Regions from separate parts of the Streptococcus sp. 27098_8_82 genome, predicted to be linked through region 1. Evidence: predicted binding sites of a transcription regulator. Region 1 holds the regulator's gene; the other holds the start of a gene.
The links. Region 1 encodes NrdR, which represses ribonucleotide reductase genes. Its sites were predicted from a motif close to ACACNATATATNGTGT; they were not measured.
Positions count from the first base shown of each region.

Region 1 (15,329 bases):
GCTAATCTGATTCAGGCACAGCGTGATTACTTTGGTGCTCATACATACAACCGTAAAGACAAAGAAGGTACCTACCACTATTCTTGGTACGACGAAAAATAGGATAGGCCTATGGCAAAGCGAATTTTACTAGTAGAAAATGAAAAAAATCTTGCCCGATTTGTGAGTTTGGAACTGCAAAAGGAAGGCTTTCTTGTAGATTTAGCTGAGACTGGTCAAGAGGGACTGGCTTTGGCTAAAGATGTGGATTATGACTTGCTCTTGCTCAACTATGATCTTCAAGATATGACTGCCAGCGATTTTGCTCAGCAGCTGAGCTTGATTAAGCCAGCGTCCGTCATTATCGTTCTGGCTAGTCGCGAAGAGATTGCAGATCAGCAGGAAGCAATCCAGCATTTTGCTGTTTCCTACGTAGTCAAGCCTTTCATTATCAGTGATTTAGTGGAGCGTGTTTCTATCATTTTCCGCGGGCGCGACTTTATCGACCAGCACTGCAGCCTCTTAAAAATTCCGACCTCTTATCGCAATCTGCGAGTGGATATTAAAAATCATACAGTTTACCGCGGTGAGGAAGTCATTGCACTGACGCGGCGGGAGTACGATTTGCTGGTTACCCTGATGGGCAGCAATAAGGTTATGAGCCGTGAGCAACTGCTGGAGCGTGTCTGGAAGTACGAGAGTGCAACCGAGACCAACGTTGTAGATGTTTATATTCGTTATCTGCGCAGTAAAATTGATGTGGAGGGGCAGCCAAGCTATATCAAAACCGTTCGCGGTGTTGGTTATGCCATGCAAGAATAAAAAATTCAAAACTCTGTTCTCCTTGAGAGACGGAGTTTTTTTGCGCTTGTTACAGTATTGATAGGAGAAATAATGCGGACTTTGTGGTTATTTCATGCAATCGTTTTCGTTGGAATATGGCAAAAATATAACTCTTGAAGAGAAAATGCAGTATTTTAGGTGCAAAAAAAGAGAAAATTTTTTTATAAAAGCCTTTACAAAATAAAAAATCGTGCTATAATAGATGTATCGACATGCAAACGATTTCACAAAAAGGAGTGGTTTGCAAAAAATATAAGGAGGTCTGAATGATGAAAGATTCATTCAAGAACATTTTTAGCTTTGAATTTTGGCAAAAATTCGGTAAAGCTTTGATGGTGGTCGTTGCTGTTATGCCGGCAGCAGGACTGATGATTAGTATCGGTAAATCGATCCCGATGATTAATCCAAATCTAGGTGTTTTAGTCACTATCGGCGGTGTCTTAGAGCAGATTGGTTGGGGGGTTATCGGTAACCTGCATATCCTCTTTGCTTTGGCTATCGGTGGAAGCTGGGCAAAAGAACGTGCTGGCGGTGCCTTCGCAGCAGGTCTGTCCTTTATCCTGATTAACCGTATCACTGGTGTTATGTTTGGCGTTACCAGCGATATGCTCTCAGATAAGGCAGCTGTAGTTAAAACAATGTTTGGTGCGTCAATTAAGGTTTCTGATTATTTCATCAGCGTTCTGGAGTCACCAGCTCTGAACATGGGTGTCTTTGTCGGAATTATTGCTGGTTTTGTTGGAGCGACAGCTTATAACAAATACTATAATTTCCGTAAATTGCCAGATGCTTTGTCATTCTTCAATGGTAAGCGTTTTGTACCTTTCGTTGTTATCTTGCGCTCAGTAATCGTAGCAATTGTTTTGTCATTCGTATGGCCAGTTGTTCAATCAGGTATCAACAGCTTTGGTATTTGGATTGCTAACTCACAAGATACTGCACCAGTTTTAGCACCATTCATCTATGGTACTTTGGAACGTCTCTTGCTTCCATTTGGTTTGCACCACATGTTGACCATTCCAATGAACTACACAGAATTAGGTGGTGTTTACCACGTTATTACTGGTTCTGGTGCGGGAACAACTGTAGCTGGTCAAGACCCTCTATGGTTGGCTTGGGTAACTGACTTGGTTGGTACGAAATCAGCTGATCCTTCTACTTACCAACACTTGCTTGATACAGTTCATCCAGCTCGATTCAAGGTTGGTCAGATGATTGGTTCATTCGGTATCCTTATGGGGGTAGCGGCGGCTATCTATCACAATGTGGATGCTGACAAGAAGCACAAATACAAAGGTATGATGATTGCGACTGCTTTGGCAACCTTCTTGACAGGGGTTACTGAGCCAATCGAGTACATGTTCATGTTCGTTGCAACACCGCTGTATATCATCTATGCATTTGTACAAGGTGCTGCGTTTGCAATGGCTGACATCGTTAACCTTCGTGTGCACTCATTCGGTTCTATCGAATTCTTGACCCGTACTCCTATGGCCATCAATGCTGGCTTAGGGATGGATATCATCAACTTCATCTGGGTAACTATCCTATTTGGTGTTGTGATGTACCTCATTTCTAACTTCATGATCAAGAAGTTCAACTATGCAACTCCAGGACGTAACGGTAACTATGAAACAGCAGATGGTTCAGATGAAGCTTCTTCATCAGAGTCAACTGGCGGTAAAGTTGCTGAAGCTTCTCAAGCAGTAAATGTTATCAACCTTCTGGGTGGTCGCGCTAACATCGTAGATGTAGATGCATGTATGACTCGTCTGCGTGTGACTGTCAAAGATGCTGAAAAAGTTGGAACAGAAGAACAGTGGAAAGCTGAAGGCGCTATGGGCTTGGTTATGAAAGGCCAAGGTGTTCAGGCTATCTATGGACCAAAAGCTGACGTTCTCAAATCTGATATTCAAGACTTGTTGGATTCTGGTGAAGTGATTCCTGAAACACTTCCGAGCCAAAAAGCAGAATCAGCAGCTGCCGAAGTTACTTACAAAGGTGTGACTGAGGAAGTTGAAACTGTTGCGGACGGTCAAGTCATTGACTTGGCAGATGTTAAAGATCCAGTCTTCTCACAAAAAATGATGGGTGATGGATTTGCAGTTGAGCCAGAAAATGGTAAGATTTATTCACCAGTTGCTGGTACAGTAACTAGCGTCTTCCCTAGCAAGCACGCTATCGGTCTTGTGACAGATAACGGTCTAGAAGTCTTGGTACACATTGGTTTGGAAACTGTTAGCCTTGAAGGTAAACCTTTCGAAGTTCATGTTTCAGAAGGTCAAAAAGTTGCAGCTGGAGATCTTTTAGTCACAGCTGACTTGGAAGCAATCAAGGAAGCAGGACGTGAAACTTCAACAATCGTAGTCTTCACCAATGCAGCAGCTATCAAGTCTGTAACAGTAGAAAAACTTGGTCAAGCATCTGCTAAGACAGTTGTTGCTAAGGTTGAATTGTAATATAGAAAAGAGAAATCATGGCAAAATTCCTGACATTAAATACTCATAGTTGGATGGAAGAAGAGCAAGAAACTAAGCTTAATCAGCTTGCAGAACGCATTCTTCAAGAAAAATATGATGTCATTTGCCTGCAGGAAGTCAATCAATTAACGGAGTCTGAACAGGTTGTTCAGGCTCCTTTCTATCAGGCGGTTGAGGGCGCAATTGAGATTCATCAAGACCACTTTGCCCTTTGTTTGGTAGAAAAATTGGCTGATGCAGGACTGGACTATCATTGGTCCTGGGCCTATAATCATATTGGGTTTGATATTTATAACGAAGGAGTGGCAATTCTGTCCAGAAAGCCGCTGACTCCTAGAGAAGTTCTGGTATCAGAGGTTAATGATCCTAGGGATTACCATACCCGCAAGGTCTTGCTAGCCGAGACTGAGGTGGAAGGTCAATTACTGACAATTGCCTCCTGCCATCTGTCTTGGTGGGACAAAGGCTTCCAGGGGGAATGGGCTAAGCTTGAAGAAAAGCTTCTAAAAGCAGAAAGTTCTCTGGTTCTGATGGGAGATTTCAACAATCCAGTCGGCCAGCAAGGCTACCAGACCATCTTAGCCAGTCCGCTGAAGCTGCAGGATAGTCATGCCGTTGCGAGAGAAGCTATCGGAGAGGCGACAGTAGAAGGTATTATTGCAGGCTGGGATGATAATAAGCATGCTCTGAAGATAGATTATGTTTTCACTAGCCAAGGGATGGACGTTGAGCGTTCCGCTGTCGTCTTTGACGGGAAAGAAACCCCTGTTGTCAGTGACCACTTTGGTTTAGAAGTGCAAGTGACTTTATAATAGTAAAAAGATGAGGCAAGACTGAGAATGCAACAGATTTGCCTCTCTTTTTCTTTTTGATAAACATATTTTTAAGGTGAAATAGTGTAATTTTACACCCCAAACGGCTGTCTTTTGTTATTCTTGAAAACGTGTTATAATGAAGTATTAGGATTCTAGGAGGAAATGGTATGCGTTGTCCAAAATGTGGTGGGAATAAATCAAGTGTAGTTGATAGCAGACAGGCAGAAGATGGGAATACAATCCGTCGCCGCCGTGAGTGTGAGGAATGTCAGCACCGCTTTACGACCTACGAGCGCGTCGAAGAGAGAACCCTAGTTGTTGTCAAAAAGGACGGGACGCGTGAGCAATTTTCTCGGGATAAGATTTTTAACGGTATTATTCGCTCGGCTCAAAAGCGACCAGTATCTAGTGACGAAATTGAGGAGATTGTCAACCGAATCGAGCAAAAGGTCCGCAGTCAGAGCGATAATGAAATCAATAGTGAATATATTGGATCCTTAGTCATGGATGAACTAGCAGAGCTGGATGAAATCACCTACGTTCGTTTCGCCAGTGTTTACCGGAGTTTCAAGGATGTGGGAGAGCTAGAAAGCCTGCTCAAGCAGATTACCAAGGGGTCCAAGAAGAAAAAGGACAAATAAATGAAACCAAATGATAAATTTTACTTTATTAAAAATTATTTTGTAAATTTGAATATTGCTGATTTGATTAGATGTTACTTGCCTATCATCGGTATGGGCTCTTCTTCTGTGTACCAATTTCTTGTTGCTATCTGGGATAACGGTAGTAAACCACATCAATTTAGTGAAATACTTAATCATTTGAATTTTGGTTTTAATACTTTACAAGATAGTTTTGATTTGCTGTCAGCTATGCAGCTTATTGAAATTTATGAACAAAAAGATTCTCAAAATCAACAAATTTTTGGGATTGTATTGTATCCGCCGTTATCTACTCAAGATTTTTTAAAGCATAATGTATACAGAACTTTACTTGAAAAAAAAATAGGTGAAACATGTGTTTCGAACTTTGAAAAAGTAAATTTAATTCATGAGAAAAAAATATCAAAAAACTTTTCAGATGTTTTTGATGATTCAGGAGAAAACTTTATTACAAATCGACCAAAAAATGATTTTGAAATAGAACATTTTGAACAACTGATGGCTAGAGATTTACTGAGGTTCGAGAATAAGGATGACAGTATAATTGCTCTCTATAACATTTCTGAAAAATATAAAAAATCTTGGTTTGATGTGTATCAAGTTGCTAAGGAAACAGCTGTTGATGATGTTATTTCTATAAAAAGAATTAAGAACTTTTTTAAGAGCAGAACACAAAATTCGAGTAAAGTGATATTTTCTGATTCGGAGAGATCTCTAATTTCAGTAGCAAAATCTAAAACTCCAATTGATGTGCTGGCTGAATTTAAAGAGAGTAAGTATTCGGGTATTACTGGATCTGAAAAGGAAGTATTAAAATACGCTAAAAATCTTGGCTTGCTGGATGAAGTAATAAATGTAGCTCTGTTTGATTATTTTAATAGATATACGGATACTAGTAATCTAAAAGCTAATCTTTTTAAAGCATTAGTGAATGATTATTCATATAGAGGACTAATTCAAGCTGAAGATGCTGTGGAGTTTTTATCTAAGGAAATAAAATCTCAAAAGCAAGGGGAGTTTAAAGGAAATAATAAAACTTATAAAAGCAATGTACCTGACTGGAGTCAGCCGGATTATAAAAACGAAACGAGTGCAGAGAAGCAGGCCGAGCTAGAAGAGCAGAAACGTCGGCTCTTAGCCAAACTTGAAGGAGGAGGCGAATAAATGGAGAAAATAGGACAGAATATGCCTCATATGAATAGGGTGCGGCAGTTTGACTATCAGGAGCTGGTCAAGCAGATTATGGCGGACCCAGATGTCGCGGCCTTTATCCAGCAGGAAAAGCTGACCCAAGCTGAAATTCAGCGTAGTGTCTCCAAGTTTAACCAGTATATTACGGAGCGCAACCGCTTTTTGCTGGGGGATGAGACCTATATTGCCAAGGGTTATAAGCCAATCTTGGTGAAAAATGAAGGCTATGCGGATGTTGCCTATGAAGAGACGCCTGAGTTGATTGAGCAGGAGAGACAGGAGGCTATTAGAAGCCGTCTCAATCTTATCAGCTTACCAGCCAGTCTCAAGGAGGCTAGTCTGGCTCAGGTGGATCTGGACGATGTTGGCCGCTACAAGGCTTTTGAACTGTTGACCAACTTCGTTGCTGAGTTTCCGCATTATCAGAAAGCTGTTTACCTCTACGGGGATTTTGGAGTCGGTAAGAGCTACATGATGGCTGCTCTGGCGCACGATTTGTCAGAAAAACGCAGTGTTTCAACGACACTGCTCCACTATCCGAGCTTTGTTTTGGATGTTAAGAATGCGATCAGTTCCGGCTTGGTCAAGGAAAAGATTGACCAGGTCAAGACGGCTCAAGTGCTGATTTTGGATGATATCGGTGCAGAGCAGTCTAGCCCCTGGATGCGGGATGAGATTTTGCAGGTCATTCTCCAGCACCGTATGCAGGAAAATCTGCCAACTTTCTTTACTTCTAACTTTAGTTTTGCGGATTTAGAGCGTCACTTTGCCAGCTCTAAGAATGGCGATGAGACTTGGCAGGCCAAGCGGGTTATGGAGCGAATTAAGTTTCTGGCTCAGGAGGTACGCCTAGAAGGAGAGAACCGCCGATGAATGAAACAATTAACTTGATGAATGCTCATACGTCTGTTCGCCGCTTTACTGAGGAGCAGATTTCGGATAAGGAATTGCGTGCCATCATTGATGCGGGGCGGGCTGCGTCCAGCTGGAAGAATTTTCAGTCCTACTCTATCATTGTGGTGCGAAGCAAAGAGAAAAAAGAAGCCCTCTTTGACCTAGTGCCTCAAGAAGCCATTCGGCAGTCTTCGGCCTTCCTGCTTTTTGTTGGTGATCTCAATCGTGCCCAAAAAGGCGTTCACATGCATTCGGAAGACTTTTATCCTGAGGGAACAGAAAATCTCCTGATTAGCTCAGTAGATGCTGCTTTAGCTGGACAAAATACTCTCTTAGCAGCTGAAAGTTTGGGTTATGGCGGAGTAATCATTGGACTGGTTCGTTATGCTGCCAGTCAAATAGCAGAGCTTTTCAAGCTACCGGACTACACTTATCCGGTCTTTGGGATTGCTCTGGGAACTCCCAACCAGAACCATGCAGTCAAGCCACGTCTGCCTTATGAAGCAGTGGTCTTTGAGGAAGAATATCGTGAACAGGATCGTTCAACTATCCAAGCCTATGACCGCGTTCAGACTGAATATGCCGGCGAGCGAGCTAAAGAAACCTGGAGTCAGCGCCTAGCTGCCCAATTTGGTCAGGAGCCAAATCAGGCTATTGACCAACTATTCAAAGAAAAGAAATTAGAAAAATAGGACGGAGTTTGGCTCTGTCCTAAAGAATGAAAGAGGAAAAACATGGCCTTACCAACTATTGCCATTGTCGGCCGTCCCAATGTCGGCAAATCAACGCTCTTCAATCGGATTGCCGGTGAGCGGATTTCCATTGTGGAAGATGTTGAAGGGGTGACCCGCGATCGAATCTATGCGACGGCAAACTGGCTCAACCGCAAGTTTAGTATTATTGATACGGGCGGAATTGACGATGTTGACGCGCCTTTTATGGAGCAAATCAAACACCAGGCTGAGATCGCCATGGACGAAGCAGATGTTATCGTTTTTGTCGTGTCTGGCAAGGAAGGTATTACAGATGCGGACGAGTATGTGGCTCGCATGCTCTATAAGACTCATAAGCCGATTATTTTAGCGGTCAATAAGGTGGACAATCCTGAAATGCGCAATGAGATTTTTGATTTCTATGCGCTGGGCTTGGGCGATCCATTCCCGGTTTCCTCAGTCCATGGGATTGGTACAGGAGATGTTCTTGATGCAATCGTTGAAAATCTGCCAAATGAAGAAGTGGTCGAAAATCCTGATATGATTAAGTTTAGTTTGATTGGCCGTCCTAATGTCGGTAAGTCTAGCTTGATCAATGCCATCTTGGGTGAGGAGCGGGTTATTGCCAGTCCTGTTGCCGGTACTACGCGTGACGCTATTGATACGGTCTTTACGGACAGTGAAGGTCAGGAATTTACCATGATCGACACGGCTGGTATGCGCAAGTCAGGCAAGGTCTATGAAAATACGGAGAAATACTCTGTCATGCGGGCTATGCGGGCCATTGACCGCTCAGATGTCGTTCTGATGGTGCTGAATGCTGAAGAAGGAATTCGTGAGTACGACAAGCGAATCGCTGGCTTTGCCCATGAAGCAGGAAAAGGTATTGTTATCGTTGTTAATAAGTGGGACACACTGGAAAAAGACAACCATACCATGAAAGACTGGGAAGAAGATATCCGAGACCAGTTCCAGTATTTGTCTTATGCGCCAATTATCTTTGTCTCTGCCCTGACCAAGCAGCGTCTCCATAAGCTGCCGGACATGATTAAGCAAATCAGTCAGAGTCAGAATACCCGTATTCCCTCTGCGGTCCTCAATGATGTTATCATGGATGCTATCGCGATTAATCCGACACCGACTGACAAGGGCAAGCGTCTCAAGATTTTTTATGCGACTCAGGTAGCGACCAAACCGCCAACTTTTGTCATCTTTGTCAACGAAGAAGAACTCATGCACTTCTCTTACCTGCGTTTCCTAGAAAATCAAATCCGCAAGGCTTTTGTCTTTGAAGGGACCCCAATTCACTTGATTGCAAGGAAGCGTAAGTAGGAGTTGGAAAACAGCAATTTGACAAACATACGTTTATATGTAAAAATGAAAGTAAGCATAAGAGCTTGCTTTTCTTTTTTTATGTCGAAAGTATGGTATAATGGTGAGATAAATGTAAGGTGGTAATTATGGCAAAATTAATTCCTGGTAAGATTCGGACAGAAGGAATTGCCCTGGTTGAAAACAATAAGGTAGTAATCCTTGAGGTCAGTGATTCTCTTTTATATGCTCGTGTGGACGAGTGTAATCTGCGCTATAGCTTGGATGATGATGTCATCTTTTGTTATTGCGACTTTTTCCAGAAGAAAAAATACTGTGCCCATCTGGCGGCCTTGGAGTATTATCTGAAAAATGCTCCATCTGGAAAAGATGTGCTAAAGAGTATGGAAGAAGAGGAGTTGACCAGTCAGGAGACCCAAGAGCTGGTTTCTTTTGGAAGCTTGTTCTTGGATAAGCTCTTGCCGGATAAATCCAATCAACAGGTTCGTTATGAGCTTTCGGCTACTGGTCAGGAGGATTCTTATACAGGGCAGTTTCTCTGGAGTCTCCGGATCAGCCGCTTACCGGACGAGCGCTCTTATGTTGTCCGAGACGTTCTTTCCTTCCTTCGGACCTTGGAAAAGGGCGGACATTATCAGATTGGTAAGAGTTACTATGAGGCTATTCATTTGGAGGATTTTGATGAAGCCAGTCAAGATTTGCTCGTTTTTCTGCAAGGACTAGTGTCTGACTATCAGGGGCAAGATTCTTCTTTGATTTTCCCAAATGCTGGGCGCAATCTTTTCTTCCCGGCTAGTATCTTTGAAGAGGGAGTTATCTTCCTGATGAATCTGTCTTCTTTCCGCTTAGAGTACAGCCTTTATGACTACAGTGAAGTCTTTTTCCAAGATTTACATGAAGAGGCAGAAGTTTATACTTTCCAAGTGGAAGAGTATGAAGAGCATTTTGAGCTAGTCATTGCTGAGAAGAATTATAAGATGATTTATGATGGCCAGTTTATTTTTTATGGAGATACCTTCTACCAGCTAAATCCTCAGCAGATAAGACTAATTAAGGCTTTACGGGAGTTGCCTATAGAGCATGATCGGTTGAAGCGCCTGCAATTCGACTTGTCAGAGAGAACGAAGCTGGCTTCCAGTTTGTCTGAGTTTAAAAAGGTTGGTCGGGTAGAAGCACCTGAAAGTATGATGATTCATGACTTTACAGCCAAGTTTGACTTTGATATCGGTCCTGACAAGCGTCTGATTTTGGACACTGTCTTTGACTATGGAGACAGGAAGGTGACGACTCGCAAAGATTTGGAACGTCTGCCTTTTGCGGGTAATTTTGAGCATGAGCAGCAGGTATTTAAGCAAATGCTGCAGGCAGGTTTTGTGGCAGATTTTTACAGTCAGCGACCGCCTCTGAAGCCGGAAGAAATTTATCATTTCTTCTCAGAAGTCATTCCCAATTTTGAGGCTTTGGGCCGTGTTAGCATGACAGAAGAGTTAGAGGCACTGGCACAGACAGAAAGTCCAAGGATCTCTGTCAAGATGAAGGGCGGCCTCTTAGATGTTGGTTTCGATTTTGCTGGCATTGCGCAGTCAGAGATTGACGCAGTTCTTGATTCGCTCTTTAAGGAGCAGGACTTCTTTATCAGTAAGTCTGGGCAAGTCTTGATTTTCGATGAAGAGACCAAGGAGATGAGTCGGACTTTGCAGCAGCTGCGGAGTAAGCGGACTAAAAATGGCTTCATTCAGACCAGCAGTCTGGCAGCTTATCAACTAGCAGAGTTTTTTAAGGGCAAGGATAGGGTACAGTTTTCAAAAGATGTGCAGCAACTGGCCTTTGACCTGACTCACCCAGAGGAATTCCCTCTTCCCAAGCTGCAAGTCAAGGCTGACCTTCGGGATTACCAAGAAACGGGTGTCAAGTGGCTATCCATGCTGGATAAGTATGGCTTCGGTGGAATTCTGGCTGACGATATGGGACTAGGGAAGACCCTGCAGACGATTTCTTTTCTGAGTTCGCGTATAGATGACTCTAAGAAAGTCTTAATCTTGGCGCCATCCAGCTTGATTTACAACTGGAGCGATGAGTTTGCTAAATTTGCTCCGCATCTGGATGTGGCGGTGGTGTATGGTCTGAAAAATGTTCGTGATGAGCTGATAGCGGAGAAGCATCAGATTACGATTACTAGCTACGCTTCTTTCAGGCAGGATGTGGAAGAATACCGGGACAACCACTTCCAGTATTTGATTTTGGATGAGGCTCAGGTGATGAAAAATGACCAGACCAAGATTGCCCAGTATTTGCGGGATTTTGAAGTGGAGCATACCTATGCCCTTTCTGGGACGCCGATTGAGAATAATCTGGGAGAACTTTGGTCTATTTTCCAAATTGTCATGCCAGGACTTTTGCCAAGCAAAAAGGAATTTTTAAAACTGCCAGCAGAGAAAGTCGCCCGCTATATCAAACCATTTGTCATGCGGCGCAAGAAAGAAGGTGTGCTGCAGGAATTGCCTGATTTGATTGAAGTTGCCTATCGCAATGAATTGGCAGATAGCCAGAAGACTATTTATCTGGCTCTGCTCAAGCAGATGCAGGACAGAATTGTCCATGCGACAGAAGATGAAATCAATCGCAGCAAGATAGAGATTCTGTCAGGTCTTATGCGCCTCCGCCAGATCTGTGATACTCCGAAGCTGTTTATGGAAGATTACGAGGGCGAGAGCGGTAAGCTGGAAAGTTTGCGGGAATTACTTGAACAGATACAAGATGGTAATCGCCGTGTCCTCATATTTTCACAATTTCGTGGTATGCTGGATATTATCGAGAATGAGCTAGACAAGCTAGGTATGGAGTCCTTTAAGATTACTGGCTCTACTCCGGCCAAGGAGCGTCAGGACATGACAACAGCCTTCAACGACGGCCAGCGTTCAGCCTTTCTGATCTCCCTCAAGGCTGGAGGTGTCGGTCTCAATCTGACTGGTGCAGACACAGTCATCTTGGTCGACCTCTGGTGGAATCCAGCGGTTGAGGCCCAGGCTATCGGCCGTGCCCACCGTATCGGTCAGGAGCGCAATGTCGAAGTCTATCGGATGATTACACGGGGGACAATTGAGGAGAAGATACAGGAGCTGCAGGAGAGCAAGCGCAATCTGGTTTCGACTATTCTGGACGGAGCAGAAGCCAAATCCAGTCTCTCTGTGGAGGAAATTCGAGAAATTCTGGGAATTTCGGCAGAATAGCTTGAAAAATAGCCTGAATAGTTTATAATAATGAAGGGTTGAAAGGAAAAAGATATGACTGATAAACAATTTCCTCTGGTGTCAGATGATGAAATCATGCTGACGGAAATGCCACATATGAATCTTTATGATGAACTGGATCTCATTAGCAACATTACCGGAGACTATACAGACCGTAATTATTTGGAATGGATGCCGATTGTGGACTCCAACAGGCATGCTCCCATCGCTGCCAGTCAGGCTATCAGAAGACCGCTGCAAAAGCAGTCTGCTTTCAAGGATTTTAAAAAGCCGATTGATAAGAAAGATCCGGCCATTCGTTATGCTGAGCAGGCACGCGAGGAAGCTCGGGCAGATTTGAAAAAGAAGCGTTCAGCGTCTTATCTGACCAGCGACCTTCCGACTAAGGTCCGCAACAGAAAGCTTCCGACAGCTTCTAATGCGGAAAGACCTAAGCCAACAGCCCCTTTTCAAAAGAATACATCGGGCGAATTTACGAAGTTTGGCGACAGGCTTCAGCAGGATAACTATATTTTGGCAGATATTCAGCCTGAGTATAGCCCTCAGAAGCAGGAGCCGGAAGAAAAGCCTAAGAAGAACAATTATGATTTTTTAAAAACCAGTCAGATCTATAATCAGGATAGAGCTAAGGAGGAGCAGTTGAAGCATTCCAAGGCTCAAGAGCTGAACTTGACAGGCTTGGACAGCGATTAAAGCTGGTTTGCTTGAGCCTTTTCTGCTTGCAGTTTTCTGATGTTTATAAGGAAATTGCTGTTTGGTTATGTAAATGTAAAATTTATCTGCATATAACATCCATCATCGGTTGAAGAAGACCGATGCTAGAAGCTGGGACTTACTGATTGGTCCGGCTTCTTTGGTGTTTTGGTGGTGCCTAAAAGCTTGTACATAAAGAAAATCCCTGCGGGCTGATTAGGGTCTGCGGAGATTTTCCTCTTTGGACTTGCTTTTATGGCCTTGTATCTTAAGGAGTAATCATGACGAAAACCTATCATTTTATCGGGATTAAGGGCTCTGGTATGAGCGCTTTGGCTTTGATGCTGCACCAGATGGGCCATAAGGTTCAGGGCAGTGATGTTGATAAATATTATTTCACTCAGCGCGGTCTGGAGCAGGCTGGCATTTCCATCCTGCCTTTTGATGAAAAGAATATCCAGCCAGACTATGAAATCATTGCCGGCAATGCCTTTCGTCCAGATAACAATGTGGAAATTGCCTATGCAGACGCAAACGGTATTGGCTATAAACGCTACCATGAGTTTTTAGGTGGCTTCATGCGTGACTTTGTCAGCCTGGGAGTGGCTGGTGCCCACGGGAAGACTTCTACAACGGGTATTCTTTCCCACGTTCTCTCCAATATCACGGATACTAGTTATTTAATTGGGGATGGTACAGGCCGCGGTTCTGCCAATGCCAAGTATTTTGTCTTTGAGTCGGACGAGTACGAGCGTCATTTCATGCCTTATCATCCGGAATATTCGATCATTACCAATATTGACTTTGACCATCCGGATTATTTCACGAGCCTGGAAGATGTCTTTAACGCTTTCAATGACTATGCCAAGCAGATTACCAAAGGACTCTTCATTTATGGAGAAGATGAGCAATTGCGCCGGATTACGTCCAAGGCTCCGATTTACTACTATGGCTTCAAGGAAGAGGGCAATGACTTTGTTGCTCACGACCTCTTGCGTTCTACCAGCGGTTCAGCCTTCAAAGTTTCTTTCCGCGGGCAAGAGCTGGGTGAGTTCCAAATTCCAAGCTTTGGCCGCCACAACATTATGAATGCGACAGCAGTCATCGGTCTCTTGTATACTGCAGGTCTTGATCTGAATCTAGTACGGGAACATCTCAAGACTTTTGGCGGAGTTAAGCGCCGCTTTACAGAGAAAATTGTCAACGAAACAGTTATCATTGATGACTTTGCTCACCATCCGACGGAAATTATCGCAACTCTGGATGCAGCTCGTCAGAAGTATCCAAGCAAGGAAATCGTGGCAATCTTCCAACCGCATACCTTCACTCGGACCATTGCTCTCTTGGACGAATTTGCGGAAGCCCTCAATCAGGCTGACTCAGTCTATTTAGCTCAGATTTACGGATCTGCGCGTGAGGTGGACAATGGCGATGTTAAGGTTGAAGATTTGGCTGAAAAGATTGTGAAGCGGGCCAAGGTTATTGACGTGGATAATGTTTCTCCGCTTCTTGACCATACTAATGCCGTTTATGTCTTTATGGGAGCTGGGGACATCCAGACCTATGAATATTCCTTTGAACGTCTCCTGTCCAATCTTACCAGCAACGTTCAGTAGGAGGAAACTTGATGGAAGCACCGATTCGTATCAGACAGGCTGACTTGAGCGACTGGGAAGAAATTCTTGCAATTGAGCAGCTGAATTTTCCAGCAGCAGAAGCAGCCAGTTCAGAAGTTCTCAAAGAGAGGATTGAGCAGATTCCAGATACTTTTTTGCTAGCAGTGCTGCATGGTCAGCTTGCAGGCTATATTGTTGGACCTGCTGTTCAGGTGCGATATTTGACAGATGATCTCTTTAGCAAGGTGGGTGCTAATCCTCCAGAAGGTGGCTTCATTGCCGTCCAAAGTCTGTCCGTCCATCCTGATTTTCAGAGGCAGGGGGTCGGAACCTTGTTGCTTGCAGCTCTCAAGGAGACAGCTGTTCAGCAAAATCGACAGGGCATTAGCCTAACCTGTCATGATGAGTTGATACCTTATTATGAGATGAATGGTTTCGTCCACGAAGGGATTTCTGACTCAAGTCATGGTGGAGCTGTCTGGTCTGATATGGTGTGGGAAAATCCCAATTTTAAGGAGAAGTGATGATTATCCGTCAAGCTCAAATGCCTGACTTAGATGCCATTTATGCTATCGAATTGGAAAATTTCAGTCCAGAAGAGGCTGTTAGCCGAGAAAGTCTAGCAGCTCATATCCAAACCCTATCTTCGACTTTTTTGGTGGCAGAAAAGGACGGTAAAATTTTGGGCTATCTGGAGGGACCTGTCCGTCCAGAACGTTATTTAAAGGACATTTCCTTTACAGAGGAGATTGAAGATTATGGTCATCTGGACGGTGGCTTTATCTCTCTGACCAGCCTTTCTATCTCGAAGGATGCTCAGGGGATGGGAGTCGGCCGCAAGCTATTGGAAGCTATGAAAG
Region 1 covers NZ_JAPVYB010000001.1:21,416-36,744, forward strand. Annotated here, with positions in the region: gene gndA (NADP-dependent phosphogluconate dehydrogenase) at 1-102, shown strand, start outside; gene O3627_RS00105 (response regulator transcription factor) at 112-801, shown strand; gene O3627_RS00110 (PTS transporter subunit IIBC) at 1,089-3,281, shown strand; gene O3627_RS00115 (endonuclease/exonuclease/phosphatase family protein) at 3,299-4,114, shown strand; gene nrdR (transcriptional regulator NrdR) at 4,285-4,758, shown strand; gene O3627_RS00125 (helicase DnaB) at 4,759-5,943, shown strand; gene dnaI (primosomal protein DnaI) at 5,944-6,843, shown strand; gene O3627_RS00135 (NADPH-dependent oxidoreductase) at 6,840-7,556, shown strand; gene der (ribosome biogenesis GTPase Der) at 7,599-8,909, shown strand; gene O3627_RS00145 (DEAD/DEAH box helicase) at 9,038-12,139, shown strand; gene O3627_RS00150 (cystathionine gamma-synthase) at 12,194-12,853, shown strand; gene murC (UDP-N-acetylmuramate--L-alanine ligase) at 13,135-14,469, shown strand; gene O3627_RS00160 (GNAT family N-acetyltransferase) at 14,481-14,993, shown strand; gene O3627_RS00165 (N-acetyltransferase family protein) at 14,993-15,329, shown strand, end outside.

Region 2 (15,329 bases), on a different contig from region 1:
CAGGACATAGCGAAGTTTTTGCGGATGCTCTTTCTTAGCTTCTTCTTCCAGCTTTTCAATTAGCCAAGGAGTATCCACTACAAAGATGTCTGTAGACATATTGAAGAGCTCAGCATCTTCTCGGCCATCAAAGAGTTTATGCCCTCTGACATGGTCTGTTTCGTCAATATCTAGGACAGCATTCACATCCGAGATATTTTCCTTGTGCAATTTCTTATAGACAACTGTAATCGGCTGCTCTGTTGTATTATGCAAGTGGAAAACTTGATTGAGGTCAATATTAACCAAGACATCGCAGTTAAGAGCGACCGTTTGGTTGGAACCAGAACGTTTGAGGTAGGTCAAAAGTTGCTTATAGTATTCCTCACCGACTGTGGAGCTTTCTACACGGGTATTGTAGATTCCCAGGTAATAGTGGCTGAGCAAGGTAGACAGCCCCCACTCACGTCCAGAACGAATATGGTCAAAGACAGAGCTGATATTGTCCTGCTGGAAGATACCAAAGACACTGCGGATACCAGCGTTGGCAAGACTTGAAAGCGGGAAGTCAATCAAGCGGTATTTCCCACCGAATGGCAAGCTGGCTACTGGACGATGATTTGTCAGAGTTGACATATCATGGAAGCCGACTGTGTTTCCTAAAATTGCTGAGTATTTATCAATCTTCATCTTTTGGTACCCCCACTTTCTCGTTGTATCCGACAACATATACTTCCTCTGTACCATCAATCTCTACACCATCAGAGATGATAGCACCTTCGCCGATAATGGCCCGCTTAATCTTAGCGTCTTTGCCAATAACAGCTCCACTCATGATGACAGAGTCTTCAATAACTGCGCCCTTTTTGACTTGAGCACCAGTAGAAAGAATAGAGTGTTTTACTGTACCGTCAACGAAACAGCCATCAACGACCAGCGAGTCTTCCACATGGGAATTTTCACTGATGAAGTTTGGCGGAGAAATCAAGTTGCGAGAATAAATCTTCCAGCGACGATTGCGGCTATCCAGAGCATTTTCTGGGCTGATGTATTCCATGTTGGCTTCCCAGAGAGACTCTACTGTACCAACGTCTTTCCAATAGCCTTCAAAGTCATAAGCATAAACGCTTTCACCAGATTCAAGATAGTTAGGGATAACATTCTTACCAAAGTCAGACATGTCCACGTTGCTCTTTTCAGCAGCTACCAGCATATTGCGCAGACGCTGCCAGTCAAAGATATAAATCCCCATAGAAGCCTTGGTTGACTTAGGATTTTCTGGTTTTTCTTCAAATTCAACAATTCGATTATTAGCATCTGTATTCATGATACCAAAACGACTGGCTTCTTTGAGAGGCACATCCAGAACGGCAACTGTCAAACTGGCATTGTTGTCCTTGTGAGATTGAAGCATGTCATCATAATCCATCTTGTAAATATGGTCCCCAGACAAAATCAGAACATACTCAGGATTGATGCTGTCGATATAGTCGATATTTTGATAAATCGCATGGCTGGTACCTTCAAACCATCGATTTCCTTCGCTCGCAGAATAAGGCTGAAGAATGGACACGCCTGAGTTAATACCATCGAGCCCCCAGCTAGAACCATTTCCGATATGACTGTTCAGAGCTAGTGGTTGGTATTGAGTAATGACACCGACATTGTGAATACCGGAGTTGGCACAGTTAGACAAGGCGAAGTCAATAATACGATAGCGGCCGCCAAACTGTACCGCAGGTTTTGCGATACTCTGTGTGAGCTTTCCAAGACGAGTTCCTTGCCCGCCGGCAAGAATCAAAGCTAGCATTTCATTCTTCATAGACTATTACTCCTTTGTGGAATCTTTTTTAACATTTTTTCGAGCAATCCGACGCTTGATCTTCCAGATGCTGGCTCCAAGAGCTGGCAGTGTAAAGGTCAAGGTCTGTGGATAATCTTTCCAAAGTCCTTCTTGAGACTGAACTGTTTCGTTATGTTCCTTCCAAACACCTCCCCATTCTTCTAATTCAGTGTTCCATACTTCTTCATAAATGGCTTCCACTGGAACACCGATGGTAAAGTTCTTCCGCTCTACCGGCGCCATATTGAATACACAAACTAACATATCTCCTTTTTCTGTCTTACGGATAAAGGAGAGGACACTTTGATCAGTGTTATCCGCATCTATGATTTCGATGCCATCGTAGCTCAGATCAATCTCCCAAAGCGGACGATTGTCTTTATAGAAGGCATTGAGTGCAGCAGTAAAGCCCTGCATCTTCTTGTTCATCTGATCGTCCAGATTCGACCATTCTAGTTGCTCTTCTGACTTCCATTCTAGGAACTGACCGAACTCTGATCCCATAAAGAGTAATTTCTTGCCCGGATGGCAGATTTGATAAGTCAGCAAGTTGCGGAGCCCTGCAAATTGATTGTAACGGTCACCCCACATCTTGTGCATGAGACTCTTCTTACCGTGAACCACTTCGTCGTGCGAGAATGGCAGGAGGAAGTTTTCAGAGAAAGCGTACATAAAGCTAAAGGTCACCAGATTAAAATCGTACTTACGATAAATCGGATCTTCTTCGTAGAAACGAAGGATATCATTCATCCAGCCCATATTCCACTTGTAGTCAAATCCAAGACCACCCAGCTCTCTCATACCAGTAATCTTGGTCTCTGAGGAGCTTTCTTCTGCAATCATCATAACATCAGGATGGGCTAGTTTGATAACCGTATTGAGGCGTTGCAGGAAGTAATAGCCTTCATAGTTACGATTGCCGCCATCTTTATTTGGCTGCCAAGGACCGCTGTCATAGTCCAGATAGAGCATATTGCTGACAGCATCAACCCGAATTCCGTCCAGATGATAAAAATCAATCCAGAATTTAATGCTGGAAATCAAGAAAGACTGAACCTGATTTTTACCCAAATCAAAGTTGAGAGCACCCCAGCCATAGTTATGAGCCCGATCGTGGTCCTGATACTCGAAAGTTGGTGTCCCATCATAGTAAGCCAAAGCATCATCATTAATAGTGAAGTGACCTGGTACCCAGTCCACAATGACCCCGATATTGTTCAAGTGACATTCTTCGACAAAGTCCTGAAATTCCTCAGGTGTGCCATAGGTATGCTCAAAGGCGAAGTAGCCCATGAGCTGATAGCCCCAGCTAAGTCCCAGCGGATGAGCCATAAGCGGCATGAATTCCACATGTGTGTAGTTCATCTCCACCAGATAAGGAATCAACTCTTCTTTTAACTGGGCAAAGCTATAAGGATTGCCGTCTTCATTGCGTTTCCAAGATCCGGCATGCACTTCATAGATATTGACCGGCCGAGAGAAGAAGCCCCAACGTTTCCGGCGTGCCAGCCAAAGACCATCTTTCCACTTCTTCTCAGGAATAGTGCGAATAACTGCTCCCGTGCCTGGACGCTCTTCCAGATAGATAGCCAGAGGATCAATTTTTAAAATTTCCTGACCACTGCTACGTTTGATATTGTACTTGTAAATATCTCCTTCCTTAGGTAGCTCTGTGAAGGCTTCCCAAACGCCCGCTTCATTTCGGACCATAGGAATCTGCTCTTCATACCAATTGGTGAAATCTCCAATCAAATGGACACTCTGAGCATTAGGTGCCCAAACGCGGAAAGAGTAGCCAGACTTGCCGTCCACTTCATCCTGATGCGCCCCTAGATAATGCTGTAAATGAAAGTTTTCACCTGTTGTAAAGGTTCTTAATGCTTCGTTCTTATCCATGCAATCACCTTTCTATTTGTAAGCGTTTTCTATAATACTATTCTACATTATTTTTATCTCTTTTTCAAGTAAATTTCAAATATCCTTACGGAAAATTACTAAAACCGAACATTAGCTGAAATTAGTAATAAATGAGAGAGAAAACACTGCATTTTGTGTCTCTCAGTATATTTTAATTCCTTTTTCGCTAAATATAGGAGCTATCCAAAACAAGAAAAAGATGAAAATTTTCATAAAGATATAGACCAATATGTAAATTTACATTTTAAAATAATAAGCAATTAAACATATAAATGCTTGATTCTTTTCAAATGGTTCGATAATCTTGTTAAATTTACAAGTTCATCAAGGTAAGAAAAAAGACCGCACAAAGCCGCCTTTCTCATTATTTCACATCAAACACGATGGATTTCACTTGTGTCATCGCTTCGATACTGTAACGAATCCCTTGCACTCCTGCTCCAGATCCCTTAACACCAAGGAATGGGAAGTTATCTGGACCACGTTGGGTCTTATTATTGATGTGTACAGTACCCACTTCCAGTTTCTCAGCAATTTCAAATGCTTTCGGGAAATCATTTGTAAAGACTGAAGATTGAAGACCAAATTCTGACTGGTTACAGATCTGGATAGCCTCCTCAACGGAAGTCACACGAATAATCGGAAGAACAGGACCAAATGGCTCTTCCCAAGCTAATTTCATATCCAGTGTCACATGGTCAAACAAGGCAGGCCAGATGAGATTTGCTTCACGTTTGATTTCTGTCAAGGCTGACGCTCCCTTTTCCTGAGCATCTTCAATCAAGCCCCAGATGAAATCTGCTGATGCATGATCAATGACTGGTGTGATATCCGCATTATCAAAGGGATCACCAACCGTCAGTTTCTCTACCTCTGCCTTAATCAGCGCCGCTAATTTATCTGCTACGCTCTCCATGACAATGACACGTTTAATAGCCGTACAGCGCTGGCCGGAATAACTGTATGCCCCGCCAACAATCTGCTTAGCTGCATGCTCCAAGTCAGCATCTTCCAGCACAACTGCAGCATCCTTACCACCCAATTCTAACATAATTGGACGCATACCAGCTAACTTCCCGATGCGCTCACCGATTGGGGTGGAGCCAGTAAAGTTAATGTAGTTTACTTCCTTATGCTCAATGATGTAATCCCCGATTTCTGAACCACGTCCTGTGATGGTATTGAAAACTCCAGCAGGCAGACCAGCCTCAGCAAAAGCTTGAGCCAGGAGCAGACCAGAAATTGAACCTTGAGTAGGTGGCTTAAACATCACGACGTTTCCGCCGATAAGGGCAGGAGCAATTTTGGAACCAGACAGGTTGACTGGGTAGTTAAATGGCGCAATGGCCAGTACAACTCCTACAGGCTCACGACGAACCACAGCCAATTTTTTCTTGCTGGCAGCTTCAAAGCCGCCACCTTCCATAACCTGACCGTGAATACGAATGCCTTCTTCAGCCGCATAGCGAATCAAGTCTGCTGTCCGGACTACCTCTCCGACTGCCGCTTTGATCCCCTTGGCAACTTCCTTTGCAAGAATTTCGCCAATCTTCTCCTGATCGCGCTCCAAAATATCCGCAACCTTATGCAAATAAGCTGCACGTTCAACTGCTGAAAGAGCTCGCCAAGCTGGCAAAGCCGCACGAGCGCTTGCCATCGCATAGTCAACCTCTGCCTGAGTCATGGCAGGCACAGTTCCTAAAATCTTATTGTTGATAGGAGATGAGATGGTAATTTCATTTTCAGAAACTTTCCACTCTCCATTTATATAGTTTTTATATTGTGTCACGTGTCCCCTCCAAAATGTTATTAAATATTATTTTACCAAATTTTCTGAAAATTTCAACCAAAAGTTATAAATTTAAAGAATTTTTTCACAATTAAGATAGATTATCTAATTTTGTTCATATTAGATCTGCTTATTTTCTGTTTTCTTTGATTTCAACTTTCTACACAAGCTTCACTATGCCTCTGAAGAAAACTAAAAAAGACCAGGAAATTTTTCCTGATCCTAATTTTTCAGATTAATCGAAGTTCAGATATTCTTTTTCAAGTTCAAGAACTTCTTCCATCGTTGCACATTCAGTCAGTGCACGCTGAGCCAGTTCTTCCATCTTCTTCGTATCCAGCTTCTTCATGAGGCTACGAGTCCGAAGAACAGAAGTCGCACTCATAGAGAATTCATCCAAGCCCATACCTACGAGCAATGGCACCGCAGTTTGATCGCCAGCCATTTCTCCACACATACCTGCCCACTTGCCTTCAGCATGAGCTGCCTTGATAACATTGTTGATCAAGCGAAGGATAGATGGGTTGTAAGGTTGATAGAGGTAAGAGACTTGCTCATTCATCCGGTCAGCCGCCATAGTGTACTGGATCAAGTCATTAGTACCGATAGAGAAGAAGTCTACTTCCTTGGCAAATTGATCTGCGAGCATAGCTGCTGCTGGGATTTCAATCATGATACCTACTTGGATATTGTCTGCTACTGCAACGCCTTCAGCTTGCAGCTTAGCTTTTTCTTCATCATAAACCGCTTTAGCTTTACGGAATTCTGTCAGAAGGGCTACCATTGGGAACATGATGCGCAATTGTCCATGTACAGAAGCACGCAAGAGTGCGCGGATTTGTGTACGGAACATAGCATCGCCAGTTTCAGAGATAGAGATACGCAAAGCACGGAAACCAAGGAATGGGTTCATTTCATGCGGCATATCGAAGTAAGGAAGCTCCTTATCTCCACCAATGTCCATTGTACGAACAACTACTGGTTTTCCATTCATGCCTTCAAGCACAGCCTTGTATGCTTCATACTGCTCATCTTCTGTCGGGAAGTCTTGAGAGTCCATATAAAGGAACTCAGTACGGTAAAGACCAACCGCTTCTGCACCGTTAGCATTGACACCTTCAACGTCTTTTGGCGTACCGATATTGGCTGCCAATTCGAAGTGCTTGCCATCTGCAGTCACAGTCTGAGCATCCTTAAGCAATTCCCATTCAGCTTTTTGCTTAGCATAAGCCTCACCAGCTGCTTTAAATGCTGCGATTTGCTCTTCAGTTGGATTGATAATCACTTCACCAGTGATACCGTTAGCTGCAATCACATCGCCGTCTTTTACAAGCTCAGTAATATTATTAGTTCCCAATACTGCTGCGATTTCAAGCGTACGTGCCATGATAGCAGAGTGGCTTGTCCGGCCGCCGATATTAGTTACAAAAGCTTTAACAAATTTCTTATCCAGCTGTGCTGTATCAGAAGGAGTCAAGTCATGAGCAATCACAACTGATTCTTCATTGATAGACGCTGGGTTTGGCAATTTCTTGCCCAAAAGGTTAGCAAGAACACGCTTCGTCACGTCGCGGATATCTGCCGCACGTTCCTGCATATATGGATTGTCGTCCATGTTTTCAAAGAGAGTGATAAACATGTCCGTTACTTCTTTCAGACCAGCTTCTGCATTGGTCTTTTTCGCACGGATTGTTTCTTTGATTTGCCCAACCATTTCAGGGTCAGCAAGTACCATTAAGTGAGCGTCAAACACCTGAGCGGCTTCCTCACCAAGGCTATCTACTGCTTTCTCACGGATAACAGAAAGCTCGTTCTGTGAAGCTTCAAGAGCTGCATCCAAACGAGCCTCTTCTGCATTTGTATCTTCGACTGAAACAGTCTCAAATGATAAATCCGGTTGAACTAATAGATATGCCTTAGCAACGGCAACACCGTCAGATGCTGCAATTCCTTTAAGCATTTCTGTCATATTAAGCCAATCCTTCTTTTTCCATTGTTTCAGAGATTGCAGCGATAGCATCGTCTGCATCTGCGCCTTCAGCTGAGATCTTAACATCAGCTCCTTGGCCAACACCGAGACTCATAACACCCATGATAGATTTCAAGTTTACTGATTTACCTTTGTATTCAAGCGTGATGTCAGAAGCGAATTTGCTAGCAGTTTGAACCAACAAAGTTGCTGGACGTGCGTGAATACCTGTTTCTGCTACAATGTGGAAATCTTTAGAAGCCATAGTTAGACTCTCCTTTTAAATAATTCTTTTTGAGTTATTGTGATAACCCTTACAAGTTGATATTATATCACCTTTTGAAATCTTTTTCAAGAATTTTATAGCCCGCTTACAAAATATTTCTTAGGAAATGAAAACTCTTCTTATTATATTGAAGAGAGAATTTTCGAGCAAAATCCCACATTCCCCAAGCTTTATTCAAAAATGTCTGCCACCAAATTTTCAATTGTTAATTTCTTATTTTATAGAAACTAATTGTTATAAAATAAGAATATAAACTCCTCCCTCCACTCCTCCTAGTGATTCCCTAAATTCTGTAACACAAGATATTGGATTTTGGTTTTTGGGAGGAAAAGCTTCCAGTCATTTATCTAACATTTTAAGACTTGTTTAAGCATTGCCGCATCAGCATTTTGCTCCTTTTCTGCAATTTTTCACTTCTTTTCACCGCTTATACAAACACTATATATTGTATTGTAATCTATCCTATAACAAAATATCACACAATATTTAGTTCAAAACTATTGACATTCTATTTTCTTTTAGATATACTAGTTTCGTATTATTTAAAAGAAAAAACGAAAGTTTAGAGGAATTTTTAATGGTAACTATTTACTCAAAAAACAACTGCGTTCAGTGCAAAATGACCAAGCGCTTCTTAGATACTAATCATGTAGAATACCGCGAAATCAACTTGGATGAACAGCCAGAATTCATCGACCATGTCAAAGATCTTGGTTTCAACGCTGCTCCTGTGATTCAGACAGCAACTGAGGCATTTTCTGGTTTCCAACCTGGTAAATTGAAAAAACTGTCTTAATGTAGTTTATTTTGAGGGCGGCGCGCCTTGATTGGGAGATAAACTAAAAGACAGATTATCAGGGCAAACTGCAGCTCCTATGCTCATAGGGGCCGTTTCTTTTGTAAGGCGGATATTTTTCCGCTAGCTAATTATCTTATTTATATAGAAAAGGAAAAACATGGGACTCAAACATTTAGAGGATGTGACATACTTCCGACTCAACAACGAAATCAACCGTCCAGTTAATGGTCAGATTATGCTTCATAAAGACCAAGAAGCCTTAAAAGCTTTTTTTAAAGAAAACGTTGAGCCAAACACCAAGCAATTTTCTTCTATCACAGAAAAAATTAAATATTTAATAGAAGAAAACTATTTGGAAAAGGAATTTATTGAACTTTATTCTCCGGAATACATCGAGGAGCTGACTGCTTTTATCCATGCTCAAGATTTCAAGTTCAAATCTTTCATGGCTGCTTATAAGTTCTACAACCAGTATGCTCTGAAGACAAATGATGGCGAATACTATCTGGAAAGCATGGAGGATCGGGTACTCTTCAACGCCCTCTACTTTGCCAACGGAGATGAAGCCATTGCCAAGGATATTGCCAATGAAATTATCCACCAGCGCTACCAACCGGCTACACCAAGCTTCCTCAACGCTGGTCGGGCTCGTCGCGGCGAATTGGTTTCCTGCTTCCTCATCCAAGTAACAGATGATATGAACTCAATCGGCCGCTCCATCAACTCTGCCCTGCAGTTGTCTCGTATCGGAGGCGGGGTCGGTATTTCCCTCAGCAATCTGCGGGAAGCTGGAGCACCTATCAAGGGTTATGAGGGAGCTGCGTCTGGGGTTGTGCCTGTTATGAAACTCTTTGAGGACAGCTTCTCCTACTCTAACCAGCTGGGTCAACGTCAGGGAGCTGGAGTTGTTTACCTCAATGTCTTCCACCCAGATATCATCGCCTTCCTTTCTACCAAGAAAGAAAATGCCGACGAAAAAGTTCGGGTTAAAACCCTCTCACTCGGTGTTGTCATTCCGGATAAGTTCTACGAATTAGCGCGTAAAAATGAAGAAATGTACCTCTTCAGCCCCTATTCTGTTGAACGTGAGTATGGAGTGCCATTTGCCTACCTCGACATCACTGAAAAGTATGATGAGTTGGTCGCTAATCCAAATATCACCAAGACCAAGATCAAGGCTCGTGATTTGGAAACAGAGATTTCCAAACTCCAACAAGAATCTGGCTATCCTTATGTCGTAAACATTGATACCGCCAACCGTTCAAATCCAATTGACGGTAAAATCGTCATGAGTAACCTTTGCTCTGAAATCCTGCAAGTACAAGAGCCTAGCCTTTTGAATGATGCGCAAGAGTATCTTCACCTAGGAACAGATGTATCATGTAACTTAGGCTCTACCAACGTTGTCAACATGATGACTTCGCCTGACTTCGGAAAATCCATCCGGACTATGACACGCGCCTTGACCTTTGTCACAGACAGCTCACACATCACAGCTGTGCCTTCTATCGACAATGGTAACAGTCTGGCGCACACCTTTGGTCTGGGAGCCATGGGACTGCACAGCTACTTGGCACAGCAGCTAATCGATTATGGATCAGCGGAAGCTGTAGAGTTCACTAGCATCTACTTCATGCTCATGAACTACTGGACTTTAGTCGAGTCTAACAATATCGCTCGCGAGCGTGGCGTGACCTTCCATAACTTTGAAAAATCTGATTATGCTAACGGAACTTACTTTGCCAAGTACCTGACGGGTGAATTTGTACCTAAGTCTGACCGTGTCAAAGAACTCTTCGCAGGCATCTTTATCCCGTCTGCAGAGGATTGGGCAGAGTTGCGCGACAAGATCAAGGCTGATGGTCTCTACCACCAAAACCGCCTGGCCGTTGCACCAAATGGCTCTATCAGCTACATCAATGACGTTTCTGCTTCAATTCATCCAATTACTCAGCGGATCGAAGAACGTCAAGAAAAGAAAATCGGTAAGATCTACTATCCTGCTGCTGGTCTGTCAACTGAGACTATTCCTTACTATACCAGCGCCTATGACATGGATATGCGCAAGGTTATCGATGTCTACGCAGCCGCAACTGAGCATGTGGACCAAGGTCTTTCCCTGACTCTCTTTATGCGCAGCGATATCCCTAAAGGCCTCTACGAATGGAAAAAAGAAAGCAAGCAAACAACCCGCGACCTTTCTATCCTGCGTAACTACGCCTTCAACAAAGGTATCAAGTCCATCTACTACGTCCGCACCTTCACTGATGATGGCGGCGAAGTAGGTGCCAACCAATGTGAAAGCTGTGTCATCTAACAAGAGATTTTAGAAAAAGAAAAGGAAATTCGACCATGTCACAATTTTACCTTCCTCATCATTGTCAGGAAGGTAAAATCGTGAAGCATTAGGACAGTATCCAAGAAGTGATAGCTGATACCACATCAGGTCGTACCATCTACTAAAGGAGAAAGAATGCAAACTTACTACAAAGCCATTAACTGGAACGCTATCGAAGATGTCATCGATAAGTCCACCTGGGAAAAACTGACTGAGCAATTCTGGCTGGATACGCGGATTCCCCTATCCAATGACCTGGATGACTGGAGAAAGCTGTCTCACAAGGAAAAAGACCTGGTCGGCAAGGTCTTCGGTGGCCTGACCCTGCTGGATACTCTCCAGTCTGAGTCTGGTGTGGATGCCCTACGTAAGGATGTCCGCACAGCCCACGAAGAAGCTGTCTTCAACAACATTCAATTTATGGAGTCCGTTCACGCCAAGTCTTACTCTTCTATCTTTTCTACGCTCAATACCAAGTCAGAAATCGATGAAATCTTTGCTTGGACCAACACCAATCCATACTTGCAAAAGAAAGCTGAGATTATCAACGAAATTTACCTGAACGGTACTCCTCTGGAGAAAAAAGTAGCCAGCGTTTTCTTGGAAACCTTCCTCTTCTACTCTGGTTTCTTCACTCCACTCTACTATCTGGGTAATAACAAGCTGGCCAACGTTGCTGAGATTATCAAGCTGATTATCCGTGACGAGTCTGTCCATGGAACCTATATCGGCTATAAGTTCCAGCTAGCTTTTAACGAGCTGCCAGAAGACGAGCAAGAAAAACTCAAAGAATGGATGTATGACCTGCTCTACACCCTCTATGAAAATGAAGAAGGCTACACTGAAAGCCTCTATGACACAGTCGGCTGGACCGAAGAGGTCAAGACCTTCCTGCGCTACAATGCCAACAAGGCTCTGATGAATCTGGGACAGGATCCCCTCTTCCCAGACTCAGCGGACGATGTCAATCCTATCGTCATGAACGGTATCTCAACCGGTACCTCCAACCATGACTTCTTCTCCCAAGTGGGTAACGGCTACCTGCTAGGCGAAGTTGAAGCCATGCAGGATGACGACTATAATTACGGTTTATAGACAAAGAACCCCTCTTTCCAAAATCCGGAAAGAGGGGTTTTTGATTGACTATTAATCTATTGATTATCGTAGATATATTCTTCCAGATGTTCTGCGACTGTAATCTCAACTCCAGCCTCAGATGTTAGATAAATCACGGTACAGTCATGAGCTGGGACAATAGGAAATAAAAAGGGCTTCATATTTTGATAAATTCTATACATCCGCCTTTGACTCGTTGGATTTTCCAGATAAAGCTTGCTGTCACCACCAGAAAAGTCAGCCGGCAGAAGGGCATAGTAAGCCACCAAAGCTCCATTTTCATCCAATACTCTAATCTTATTTAAGTCCTCAGCTATTTTTTTCATCATTAAGGTGGCCATTTTTTACTCCCTTCATGTCTTTATCCAAATAAAGGTGGAGCTGGGAACATCATCCCTAACCCCACCTATACAGTAACTAATTAGATACGCGATAATACGGATGCTGTGAAGCAGTGATAGCATCTTGTCCAACTCGAATCTGTGCTTTAGGATTCTCGTTTCCCGTATCAGGCAAAACAGCTCCTTCTGGAATTACTAAAAAGGTTGCGCTACTGCTACCAGCAGTATAAGCAAGAGTAGATACATAACTACCATCGCTTACTTGACCTTTTAGTAAAGTATAATCGCTGGATTCTTTTCCATTCAGAGTATGAGAAACAACCCCTTGATTATTCAATACTATCGCATCCCCCAAATCATTTTGCCAAGTACCGGCTACACTCGAAAAATCTCCTGCTGCCAAAGCATTGACATCAATACCCGCTGCTGGAGTGGCTGGGTCTTTCGTGTCAGACTTTGTTTCATTTTTAGGCTCAGCTTCAGAAGATGCCGACGCTACATCAGTTTCATCTTGGCTAGCTGATTGAACAACTTTCGCTTCAGATTTGACATCTGATTTAGAAGTTTGAACTGTTTGACTAGAGCTGCTATTTTGAGATGTTTGCTTCTCCTGCTGTTTACTGCAAGCACCAAGCAAGATAATAGAAGAAGCGAGCGCAGTCGCAAGAAACATTAATTTTGCATTTTTCATAAAAGGACCTCCTTTAGGTTTGCCTAATTATAACACGAAAGATTTTGCCAAAACAGGACATAGATGTCCTGTTAGCCTTGATGATAGATCTGAAGTTCTTTATTCCACTCCTCAGACATTTTTTTAGATAGAAAAGTATGACCTAACAATTTCGCCAGCGTCAGTCCCTCTTCGTAGTATTGTTGAGCCTTTTTCTCGTCCTTGTGTACGAAAAGCTCATATTCTCCCTCTAACATTCTTATCAGCGGTTTCTTTTGATAGTCCTCTGTCAATTCCATGATTATATTAAGTTTGTTGAGTGTATCTTTTGTATAAATGAACTCTTTTCGCTCGCACTCAATACCTGGGATTGTCAGTAGAGCATCTCGCATGAGAAAGAGATATTCATTTGGAATATAGTCAACTGACTGCAGTAATCGCTGAGCGATTCTTGCATATAATTCCTTATCAAACTTAGCTGACCGAATCTCCTCTTCATCTCCCACATAGATCTGATAGAGCTGGATGTAGAGTAAATCATTCACGTCATAATGCTTTTTACTCTGCAAATCGTCCAAATGCTTGGCAAAGAGAGTCATTCCATACTTATGGAATTTCTCAGAAGTATAAGTATAAATCTTTGATTGCAAGATATCCATTACATTCTGCTCAGCTTCTGGCAAATCATCATAATAAACTTCAAAAATTTCATCTATGATATGCTCCAATTCGAACAAAGCTTCGGTATTGCCATAAGTGGTCGTCCGAATCAGCTTATACTTCAAGCGCTGGTAATCAGCAGGTAGAGCTGCATCTTCTTTTTTACTTCCTGTCAAAGTTGTCAAATCGACCTCTAGACAGAAAGCCAGATATTCTAAAGTAGAGAGAGTCGGCTGGGAAATGCCTGACTCCAAACGGGTTAACTGCCGTATAGAAAGCTTTGACTCATCACCACACAATTGCTCCTTGGTCCAGCCCCTATTTAATCGAAGCTGTTTCAAATGCTGTCCAAATTCTTTTCCTTGCATCGTCAATTCCCCTCCCAAATAAATTAGGAAACCTTTGCTTATGTTATCATGTTATTCTAGATTTATTATAGCATAACTGGAAAGATTTTACTAATAAAATTCTAAAAAGATTACTTCCTTTTCTCAGTGATGAAATCTACCTAACTGTTGCAACAGTTAGGTAGAGCGGAGCTATTGAGACCTTAGGCTCAATAGCTAGTCATGGAACTCTGCAGGAGGTCGCTGACGTCCGCCATCACTTGAGAAAAGTATGTAAATCTAAAAATTAGCATATTACAAATATTAAAGGACCCCAAACTTAAAAGTTTGGAGTCCTTCTACCATATTCTTTTTTGAGTCTAAACACAAAAAAACTAGCAATAAACATTCAAGTGAGATGGCAAGACACGAATCGTTACTGGCAGTTGGTCGCCCTCATCTCCGTCAACGTTGACGCTGAGCTCTGCGTTATTGTCAGCCAACTCAACTGTGATTTCCTTAAAGGTCAGATACTCGATATTATTACTTTCTTCGCCATTGCCCGAAATCAAATCCGGCACAGAAACCAAGGTATCCAAGAGATTTTTATCCTTAAGATACAAGAGATGAAGCAAGCCGTCATTGACAGTGGCTTCAGGGAGAATACTCTCGAAACCTCCGATTGAGTTGGTAGAGCCAATCAAGAGTGTACTGCTCTTTATCGTGCGCTCTTCTCCATCAATCTTCAAGTGAAATTCGTAAAAACTAGTATCCATCAACTGCTTTAAACCAGAGATAAAGTAGGCAAACTTACCCCACTTGGTCTTGTCTTCAGAATCTACATTGTTGATTGACTCTGGAATAGTTCCAATGGCAACCACATTCATAAAGTACTGGTCATTAATCTTACCGATATCAAGTGGCTTGACTTTGTTGATATCGAGATTCTGGATGGCTTCTTCAGCGTCCAGGGGAATGCCAAGAGCACGCGCCAAGTCATTGACCGTACCAAGTGGAAAGAAGCCAAAAGTCGGACGATAGTCTAGTTCAGCCAGGCCGCTGATTCCTTCATTGACTGTTCCATCGCCACCCATGACAAAGACGCTATCATAACGGTCTTCTGCTGCTTGCTTAGCAAAAGCCGCTGCGTCTCCGCCTTTTTCAGTATGCTTGACCACTACCTCATCGAAACATTCTGCCAGCTTTTCTCTTGCCAAGTCTTCATAGGACTTGGCTTTTTCGCCTCCCGAGCTAGGGTTGACAATTAATAGGACTTTAGACATAAAGAAACCTCTT
Region 2 covers NZ_JAPVYB010000002.1:53,016-68,344, forward strand. Annotated here, with positions in the region: gene glgD (glucose-1-phosphate adenylyltransferase subunit GlgD) at 1-669, opposite strand, end outside; gene O3627_RS03590 (glucose-1-phosphate adenylyltransferase) at 659-1,801, opposite strand; gene glgB (1,4-alpha-glucan branching protein GlgB) at 1,808-3,718, opposite strand; gene O3627_RS03600 (NADP-dependent glyceraldehyde-3-phosphate dehydrogenase) at 4,104-5,528, opposite strand; gene ptsP (phosphoenolpyruvate--protein phosphotransferase) at 5,764-7,497, opposite strand; gene O3627_RS03610 (phosphocarrier protein HPr) at 7,499-7,762, opposite strand; gene nrdH (glutaredoxin-like protein NrdH) at 8,361-8,579, shown strand; gene nrdE (class 1b ribonucleoside-diphosphate reductase subunit alpha) at 8,740-10,899, shown strand; gene nrdF (class 1b ribonucleoside-diphosphate reductase subunit beta) at 11,056-12,015, shown strand; gene O3627_RS03630 (hypothetical protein) at 12,072-12,377, opposite strand; gene O3627_RS03635 (DUF6287 domain-containing protein) at 12,454-13,068, opposite strand; gene O3627_RS03640 (XRE family transcriptional regulator) at 13,140-14,075, opposite strand; gene O3627_RS03645 (diacylglycerol kinase family protein) at 14,429-15,329, opposite strand, start outside.
Region 2: the regulator NrdR is predicted to act here: its motif matches at 8,219-8,234, upstream of nrdH (glutaredoxin-like protein NrdH).